DNA from 3 places in the Pandoraea sp. NPDC087047 genome. Region 2 is predicted to be linked to each of the others. Evidence: predicted binding sites of a transcription regulator. Region 2 holds the regulator's gene; each other region holds the start of a gene.
What was found. The regulator sigma-54, encoded in region 2, starts transcription at its own class of promoters, with help from an activator protein. The targets are predictions, from matches to a motif close to TGGCANGNAANCTGCTTT.
Positions count from the first base shown of each region.

Region 1: the regulator sigma-54 is predicted to act here: its motif matches at 1,618-1,635, upstream of glnA (type I glutamate--ammonia ligase).
Region 3: the regulator sigma-54 is predicted to act here: its motif matches at 1,152-1,169, upstream of ACIPHM_RS09990 (ammonium transporter).

Region 1 covers NZ_JBIUZU010000002.1:157,544-160,819, reverse strand. Annotated here, with positions in the region: gene ACIPHM_RS03360 (LysE family translocator) at 36-653, opposite strand; gene ACIPHM_RS03355 (rhodanese-like domain-containing protein) at 771-1,238, opposite strand; gene glnA (type I glutamate--ammonia ligase) at 1,731-3,146, shown strand.
Region 2 covers NZ_JBIUZU010000003.1:175,938-179,213, forward strand. Annotated here, with positions in the region: gene ptsN (PTS IIA-like nitrogen regulatory protein PtsN) at 1-407, opposite strand, end outside; gene hpf (ribosome hibernation-promoting factor, HPF/YfiA family) at 590-943, opposite strand; gene ACIPHM_RS06380 (RNA polymerase factor sigma-54) at 1,086-2,594, opposite strand; gene lptB (LPS export ABC transporter ATP-binding protein) at 2,671-3,276, opposite strand, start outside.
Region 3 covers NZ_JBIUZU010000004.1:449,592-452,867, reverse strand. Annotated here, with positions in the region: gene ACIPHM_RS10000 (FadR/GntR family transcriptional regulator) at 1-299, opposite strand, end outside; gene ACIPHM_RS09995 (antibiotic biosynthesis monooxygenase family protein) at 486-785, opposite strand; gene ACIPHM_RS09990 (ammonium transporter) at 1,210-2,412, shown strand; gene ACIPHM_RS09985 (TetR/AcrR family transcriptional regulator) at 2,678-3,265, shown strand.

The sequences.
Region 1 (3,276 bases), on a different contig from region 2:
CGTCCGTCAAACGAGTGCGGGCGGCGCTGCGACGTTCAGCGTGTGGCGATCGCGACAGCGGCGCCGGCCATGACGGTGCCGGTAGCGCGATTCAGGCGCTTCACGGCGCGCGCGGAGCTGAGCAGACGGCGAGCACGGGAGGCCAGCGCGATATAGCTGCCGAACACAATCGCCAGTACCGTCAGCGTGACGGCCACGACCTCGATATAACCGAGCGCCGTGACCCGTTGCAGATCGAGCAGGTTGGGCAGCAGCGCGAAGTAGAACACGACGACTTTCGGGTTGCCCATCGTCACCGACAGGCCGCCGAGAAACAGACGCCACGACTTCTCACGTGGTGCGGCCGCCATCGGTTCTGCCGGGGCAATGGCCGGTGCGTGCCACATCTTCCATGCGAGATAGAGCAGGTAGGCTGCGCCGGCATACTTGATGGCGAGGAACACGCCAGAGAACGTATGCGCCAGGGCGGCCACGCCGAGTACGGCCAGCGTGAGCCAGACGACGTCGCCGATTGCCACGCCCGCAGTAAAGGCGATCGCGCCTTGCGTGCCGCGTCCCAGCACTCGGGCCACAATGGCGGCGATGCCCGGCCCCGGGGTGCCGGCGCCCACGAACAGGGCGAGGGCGAAGGTCAGCAAATGTGTCCAGTCCATCTCGGCATCTCCTGGCGTCGATGAGTCGATGACGATCAGCGTCGTCTGAAAAAGCGGCGTGATTTGTGCGTGACTTGTGCTTGTTAGCTGCGTTTTTTATGCGGCTGACCGGCGCGCTCAGGCACCCAGCCACGGAAGACCGCGGAAGCACCAGCCGCTCACGTGCTTGCGGTGACCGGCGCTGTCCTTGTCGCCTTCGAAGCCTTCGAGAATATCGAACGATTGCGTGAAACCGGCTTCATAGGCGACTTTCGCAGCGGCCTTCGAACGGGCGGCGCTGCGGCACAGGAACAACAGCGGCGTATTCTTGTCCGGTGTCTGGGAGGTCAACTGTTCGAGAAAGTGGTCATTGGGCACGCCACCCGGATAGCGCACCCATTCGACGTTGGCGTACTGACCGTCCGGCACCTGCGGACGACCCACCCAGTCGAGTTCGGCGCGCGTGCGCACGTCGATCAGGCGAACATTGGTATCGGCAGTGAGGAGCGCCAGCGCTTCCTCCGGGGTCACGGCGCCTGCGTAGGCGAGTTGGCCGGCGGCGCGACGTTGCTTGGCTTGATCGAGAATGGCTTTGGCGCTTGTCATATTGCTGTGATCTCGTTAGTCGATGGTTGTCCTTCATTCTAGCGTGCACTTCACGCAAGAGGCGCTCAAAGTGACGCGGCGCGACAATACGTGGCGATTCGCGGCGTAGGCGTTGTCCGGATTTTCGGGCACGCAAATCCAACGACGCATGATGACGGTGCAGGCTGGCGCACAACTTCGGATCATGGTGAGGGCGTGATTGCACCAAAAAGGTGCATAATCTATCGATGCACCAATTTGGCGATATTTTGGTGCATCGCGCACCGAAATGGCGAATCGAAGCCCGCAAGAGGGAATTCGGTACTGGACGCACCAGAATCGATTATTTCCTTAGAAATCAGTGGGCGAGGGTAAAAGGTACAGCGGGTAAGTGATGCGTTGGCACGCTTCCTGCTTATTACTGGCGAATCCGAACACGGAGTTCGTTAAGAGGGTGCGGCGACGCGGGCGATAAGCGCCAGCAGCGCCAGATTGAATCTTTCGGGAGATAGCATGAGCAAATCTGTGGCAGATGTGATGAACCTGGTTAAGGAAGAAGACGTCAAGTTCGTCGACTTCCGCTTTACGGACACGCGCGGCAAAGAGCAGCACGTCTCGGTGCCCGTGTCGCATTTCGACGCCGACAAGTTCGAGAGCGGTCACGCTTTCGACGGTTCGTCGATCGCTGGCTGGAAGGGCATCGAAGCCTCGGACATGCTGCTGGTGCCGGACGCCGACACCGCCTACATCGACCCGTTCTACGAAGAAAGCACGCTGGTGCTGACCTGCGACGTGATCGAGCCGGCCGATGGCAAGGGCTACGACCGCGATCCGCGCTCCATCGCCAAGCGCGCTGAAGCCTATCTGAAGAGCACGGGCCTGGGCGACACCGCCTTCTTCGGTCCGGAGCCGGAATTCTTCATTTTCGACTCGGTCCAGTGGAATACGGACATGTCGGGCACGTTCGTGAAGATCAATTCGGAAGAAGCGCCGTGGTCGTCGTCGAAGGACTTCGAAGGCGGCAACACCGGCCACCGTCCGGGCACGAAGGGCGGCTACTTCCCGGTCGCACCGGTCGACACGTTCCAGGACATGCGCTCGGAAATGTGTCTGTTGCTCGAGCAACTGGGCGTGCCGGTCGAAGTGCACCACCACGAAGTGGCGGGCCAGGGCCAGAACGAAATCGGCACGAAGTTCTCGACGCTGGTCGAGCGCGCCGACTGGACGCAGATCCTGAAGTACGTCGTGCACAACGTGGCACACAGCTACGGCAAGACGGCAACGTTCATGCCGAAGCCGATCGTTGGCGACAACGGCTCGGGCATGCACATTCACCAGTCGGTCTGGAAGGACGGTCAGAACCTGTTCGCCGGTAACGGCTACGGTGGCCTGTCGGAATTCGCGCTGTACTACATCGGCGGCATCATCAAGCACGCCCGTGCCCTGAACGCGATCACGAACCCGTCGACGAACTCGTACAAGCGCCTCGTGCCGCACTTCGAAGCCCCGGTGAAGCTGGCCTACTCGGCCCGTAACCGTTCGGCCTCGATCCGTATTCCGTACGTTGCCAACCCGAAGGGCCGTCGCATCGAAGCGCGCTTCCCGGACCCGATGGCCAACCCGTACCTGGCCTTCTCGGCCATGCTGATGGCCGGTCTGGATGGCGTGCAGAACAAGATCCACCCGGGCGAAGCTGCCGACAAGAACCTGTACGACCTGCCGCCGGAAGAGGATGCAAAGATCCCGACCGTGTGCTCGAGCCTCGAACAGGCGCTGGAGTACCTGAACGAAGACCGCGAGTTCCTGACCCGTGGTGGCGTGTTCACGGACGGCATGCTCGATTCGTACATCGCACTGAAGACGGACGAAGCGCGTCGCGTGGCAATGACCACGCACCCGCTCGAGTTCGAAATGTACTACTCGCTGTAATCGAATCGCTGCGCAGGGAATGCGCCGGCATGACGGAACGCCAGCGGCCGACCGTCATGCTCGACAAGCACGGGGGGATGGCCGCGGCCGTCCCCCCTTTTTTATCCGCTGAGCATTCCTCTCATTCTTT
Region 2 (3,276 bases):
GACAGGATCTCCAAATGCTGCTGCGTCGCCTGCTCGGGCACGAGCAGGAAGAACAGCAGGGAAACCGGCTGCCCGTCGGGGGCTTCGAAAGGAATGGCATCTTCGAGGCGCACGAACGCTGCCATCGGATGCTTCAGGCCTTTGATGCGGCCGTGGGGAATCGCCACGCCTTCGCCGAGCCCGGTCGAGCCCAGACGCTCGCGGGCGAAGAGGTTGTCGGTGACCAGGGCGCGCGACAGGCCGGCATTGTTCTCGAAGAGAAGACCGGCTTGCTCGAAGACACGCTTCTTGCTGGTGACAGACAGTCCAAGCAGGATGTTGGACGCAGGTAAGAGTTTGACTAAACGGTTCATCTTGTAATGCGGGCGAACGCTTAGTCGCCCTCCAACCCCCGATTGACCTCGCATTATAGACCACCCGCTGCCGAGCCCGCGGCAATACACGGAACTGCGCGGAACCATACAAAAGGGGCCGTTCAACGGCCCCGCGGTGGGTGATGCCAGACTTACGACAGACGGATATGCGCTCGGGTGGTTCCGTGCGGGTTTTCGTCAGTGTCAGCCAATGCGACTACCACGCCTGGACAGAGTTATTGCAGCGGTTCCGCCTCGGGAGGTTGCTGGTGCTTGATGGCCTCGCGACCGTGATCCTGAACCTTATCCTTGTACTGCACTACCTTGCGGTCGAGCATGTCGATCAGCTTGTCGATGGCGGCATACATATTTTCGTCACACTTCTCGACGAAAATTTCCTTGCCCTTGAGATACACGGTGACGCTGGCGATCTGGCGTCCGGCCTTCTCCTTGGTCTTGTCGACAGAGAGGATCACCTCGGCGCCGATGAGCTGGTCGAAATGCCTCAACACGCGTTCGAGCTTGTTGACGACAAATTCGCGCAGGGACGGCGTGAGTTCGAGATGGTGTCCACTGATCTTCAGATTCATAGCTGCTCTCCTTGCTGAAATGCCGAAGTGCAGGCCACGTCATCAGCGACGCTGGCTAGCGGGAGTGCGAGCCATTGGCATGACGCAATGTCGCACTGCGGCGTTATGCCCCAGCGAGCCAACATGGCACACCAGGACTGTCCTACAAAGATTTGCGCAAGTTCACTGCGGGGATTCGCATCGCCTCGCGGTATTTCGCGACAGTGCGCCGCGCCACCACAAAACCTTGCTCTGCCAGCAGTTCCGCGATACGGCTGTCGGAAAGGGGGCTCTGCGGGTCTTCTGCTCCTATGAGTTGCTTGATGAGTGCGCGGATGGCAGTCGACGAAGCGGCGCCCCCGGCTTCCGTTGCCACGTGAGATCCGAAAAAGTACTTTAGCTCAAAAGTTCCGAATGGAGTGAGCATGTACTTACTCGTCGTCACCCGTGAAATCGTGGATTCATGTAAACCCAGCGTATCAGCAATCTCGCGTAAAACCAAGGGCCGCATGCCGATTTCGCCATGCGTGAAGAAGTTCTTTTGACGCTCGACAATGGCCTGCGCCACCCGCAGGATCGTATCGAAGCGCTGCTGGATGTTCTTGATGAGCCAGCGGGCTTCCTGCAACTGCTGTTGGAGGTTGCCGGTCCCCGGATCGTTCCGGTTGTTTCGGAGAATGCGCGCGTACATTTCGTTGATGCGCAGGCGCGGCATCACTTCGGGATTTAGCTCGGCGAGCCACCCGCTGCTGCCCTGCTTGCGCACGAGCACGTCGGGTATGACGTAGTCGGCCTGCGGCGAGCCATAAGCGGCGCCGGGGAACGGGTCGAGGGACCGAATCAGTTGATGGGCGGCGCGCAGGCCGTCTTCGGTCACCCCTAGCAGGCGGCGCAGACGCGTGTAATCGCGCGCGGCGAGCAGTTCCAGGTGATCGGTGACGATCCGCAGCGAGAGCGTGCGCACGCCGCTGGCGGGCAGACGCTGGAGCTGCAAACGCAGGCATTCCGCGGGGCTGCGGGCCCCGACGCCGGCCGGATCGAAACTTTGCAGCAGGGCGAGCGCCGCGTTGATCTCTTCGGTCTCGAGCGCCAGTTCTTCGGGCATGTCCGCCTCGATCTCGTCGAGCAGGGTGCCGAGATAGCCGTCTTCGTCGAGCGATTCGATCAGGAATTCCACCAACGCGCGGTCGCGCGGGCTGGCCTTCGTCAGGCGCAACTGGGCCAGCAGGTGTTCGCGAAGATTGGGATGATCGATGTGCAGTTGCGGACGGCCGTTGTCGTCGTCGTCCGACGCGCTACCTGAGCGGGCGAAGTCGTTCAGACTCCAGTCGCCGCCGTTGTCCTGCGCGTTGTCGTCGAAGCGGGCTTCGCCGTCGAGTTCGCGCGATTCGTCGTGACCGTTGGCGGTCTCGGGGCCGTTATTCGTGCTGCTGAGCGACGTGCTCCGCTCGTTTCGCAGCGACCCGTCCGTGCCCACACGAACCGAGCCGGCGAGCCAATCGTCCTCGCGCTCGAGCATCGGGTTCTGGGTGAGGGCGTGCTCGACTTCCTGCTGGAGTTCGAGCGTCGACAGTTGCAACAACCGGATCGATTGCTGCAACTGGGGCGTGAGGGTCAGGTGCTGCGAGGTGCGAAGTTGAAGAGTCGGTTTCATAGCGTGTCTCGCCTTCATTGTAGAGGCTTTGTCACGTCAACGGAACCGGCCCGGCTGCCTATCGAAGGCAGGGTTTACATGCGGAAAATTAGCTTTACATCCGGAAATTTTCGCCCAGATAAACGCGCCGGACGCTTTCGTCGGCAACGATCTGGTCAGGCGTGCCGGCGGCGAGCACCGAGCCTTCGCTGATGATGTAGGCGTGATCGCAGATGCCGAGCGTCTCGCGTACGTTGTGATCGGTAATCAGGACACCGATACCTCGGTCCTTCAGGAAGCGAACGATACGCTGAATTTCCAGCACGGCGATCGGATCGACGCCCGCAAACGGCTCGTCGAGCAAAATGAAGCGCGGCTGCGTCGCCAGCGCCCGCGCGATTTCCACGCGACGGCGCTCGCCGCCCGAGAGCGACATGGCCGGATTCTCGCGCAGATGGCTCACCTGGAGTTCGTCGAGCAGCGCTTCAATGCGGCGTTCGATCTCGTCGCGCTTGAGCGGTTTGCCCTGTGCATCGATCTGCAATTCGAGCACGGCGCGAATATTGTCCTCGACCGTCAGCTTGCGAAATACCGACGCTTCTTGCGGCAGATACGACACTCCCATACGGGCGCGCTCGTGAATCGGCAGTTCGCTGATACGGTTGCCGTCGAGCTGGATTTCGCCGTCGTCGGCGGGCACCAGACCCACGATCATGTAGAA
Region 3 (3,276 bases), on a different contig from region 2:
TCCAGACGCAGCTCGTAGACGCTGGCGAGATCGGCCGCGTCCTGCCCCACGGGAACCTGAAAACCACTTTGGGGTGTGCGCGCCCTCACCGTCACGCCAGCGCCCTGACGGCTGTCGATCAGCCCCTGCGCGCGCAAACGCTCCGTCACCTCGCGAATCACCGCGGGGCTCACGCCATACGTCTCGGAGAGCTGCTTGCCGGTCGGCAGTCGCGTACCGATGGGGTAGACACCCTGCCGGATCGCGTCCTGCAACTGTTGCGCGACCTGCTCGGTCAGGGTCTTGGGCTTGGTCGTCATCCGTTCACATTACCTGATACTTTTCTGGTTTGCATGTTATCTGAAAACTTTAATAACACTGCATCGCGTTAACCCTTAGAACGCCCGCCATCGACGTCGATGAAAAACAAAGCGGTGGCGGAGACTGGCTCCGCCACCGCTTGCTGTGCGGCTTGGCGTCGAGACCGCTCGCGGCTCGCGTCAACCTCAGAAGCCGATCAGCGCTTCCGTCACGTGCCCGACATTCGGCGGTGCGGCGAAGCATTCGCTCACCAGTGCGCGCCATTGCGGGAAAGCGTCCGAATTACGGAAATGGACGGTGTGGTCTTCGAGCGTTTCCCAAGTAACGACGAGGCTGTAATGGGTCGGCTGCTCGATGGACTTGAGCAGACGCATGCCGTGGCAGCCCTTCGAATTCTTGAACAGCGGCGCGGCCTTGGCGACACCTTGCTCGAACTCGGCTTCTTTGCCGGGCTTCACTTCGATCTGGGCGATTTCAAAGATCATGGATTTTCCTCAGAGGTTTGTGCGTGATTTTGCTTGTGTCGATCTTGTCGTTGTCGTCGCACGATGACGCCGCCGGTTGGGCGGGATCGCAGGATCGCCGGCAGCGGGGGGTGTAGACAGCCCGGCACCGCGAGAACGTTCGATTCTATACCGCGCGTTCGTGACATGCATCGCGTTCGGCACTGCCCTAGTCTTTCAGCATTTTTCTGGTTCCGCGCTTCACGCGCCCTTCAACGTCCTTCCGAATGCTTATGCACGGACTTCGCTCACGCGAGGATGACGCAGCACCACGAACGTGCAACACGGCACGGCCGACATCGCCTCATCAGATAAAACGTCGATACAAATCAATGGGCTAATCATTTCTGGCATTGCTCTTGCATATCCTCATTTCTCCTCACGTTTGCACCAAAAGAGCACATTCATGCCCAATTCCAATACACCCGGCGACGTGCTGTTCCTTCTGCTCGGCGCGATCCTGGTGCTTGCCATGCACGCCGGCTTTGCGTTTCTCGAGCTCGGCACGGTTCGCAAGAAGAATCAGGTCAACGCCCTCGTCAAAATTCTGACGGACTTCGCGGTCTCGGGGCTGGCGTACTTCTTCATCGGCTATCCGCTCGCGTACGGCGTCGACTTCTGGTCAAGCGCAACGGTGCTCTCCGAGCACAACGGTTACGCACTGATCCGTTTCTTCTTCCTGCTGACGTTTGCCGCGGCGATTCCGGCCATCGTCTCCGGCGGGATCGCGGAGCGCGCCAAGTTTCACCCGCAGTCGGTGGCGACGTTCTTCCTCGTCGGCGTGATCTATCCGTTCTTCGAAGGCATCGCGTGGAACGGACACCTCGGCATTCAGGACTGGCTCACGCGCACGCTCGGCGCGCCGTTCCACGATTTCGCGGGATCCGTGGTCGTGCACGCCGTGGGCGGATGGATCGGGCTGGCGGCGGTGCTGCATCTCGGCGCGCGCCGGGGACGTTACAACGGCCAAGGGCAAGTCGCTGCGCATCCGCCTTCGTCGATTCCGTTCCTCGCGCTTGGCGCGTGGATTCTGATCGTCGGCTGGTTCGGTTTTAACGTGATGAGCGCCCAGCGCGTGGGCGGCATTTCGGGGCTAGTGGCCGTGAACTCGCTCATGGCGATGGTCGGCGGCACGCTGGTAGCGATGTGGGTCGGCAAGGACGACCCCGGCTTCATCCACAACGGCCCGCTCGCGGGGCTCGTTGCCGTATGTGCGGGTTCGGACGTGATGCATCCGCTGGGCGCGCTGATCGTGGGCGCAGTGGCTGGCGGTCTGTTCGTGTGGCTCTTCACCGTGACGCAGAACCGCCTGCGTATCGACGACGTACTCGGCGTGTGGCCGCTGCACGGCGTTTGCGGCATCTGGGGCGGCCTGGCCGCCGGCATCTTCGGGCAGACGGCGCTCGGCGGACTGGGCGGCGTGAGCTTCGTCGCGCAGATCGTCGGCACCGTGATGGGCGTTGCGATTGCATTTGCCGGCGGCTACATCGTGTACGGCGTCATCAAACGCTTCGCCGGACTGCGACTCGACGACGAACAGGAGTATTACGGCGCCGACCTGTCGATCCACAAGATCACCGCAACGCCGGAGCGCGAAACGAACTGGTGATTTGAAAGCGAACAATTGAAGTTGTCCGGAAACATTTGAAGCTGCCCCCCCACTAAGACAGTGATACTGCTCGGCGGCCATGTATTGACCCAGCAAAACCTGCACAGGTTAAGCGGCTAATGCGAATGCTTCATTAAGCATTCGCGATGGCCGGCCGACTTCGCGTTGCCGGTGTAGCATTACGCGATTCGTCATTCCAACAGTCTGGCCCGGCGCCAAGATGTCATGTCATCACGCTGCCAGCGCTGAATCCATCGAACGTCTCATGTCATCACATTCCGATTTGACCGGTGAACTGCCGCCTGGACAGCGGCTGCTGGATACCGCTCGACGGCTCTTTTGCCGCGAAGGTATTCACGCAACGGGCGTCGCGCGCATTCTGAGCGAAGCCGGCGTAGCACGCCGCACGCTGTATGAAAACTTCGGCTCGAAGGACAACCTGCTCAAGGCGGCGTTCGAACACGAAGCGCAGATGTGGTTTCAATGGCTCGACGATCTCCCCCGCCGGGCGACCGACCCCGAGCAGCAGTTGCTGGTGCTGTTCGATATCTTGCAGGAGTGGTTTTCCAGCGACCGCTTCTTCGGATGTTTATTCACCAATGCCGTTGCGGAACACGAAAAAGAGTCGAGCTGGGTAAGAGACCTGGCGCTCGCGCATTTCAGCGAAGTGCAAAGACGCATCGTCATTCTCTCGCGCGCCGCCGCACTGGCTGAGCCGGAAGCGTTTGCCCGGCAATTCTGTCTGCTCGTCGACGGCGCGATCGCCATCGCCATGGTCACGCGCAAATCGGAAAGCGCGGGGACGGCAAAGACCATCGCCCAATGCCTGCTCGATCACGCCGAACGCCCGTGATCCCCCCCTCG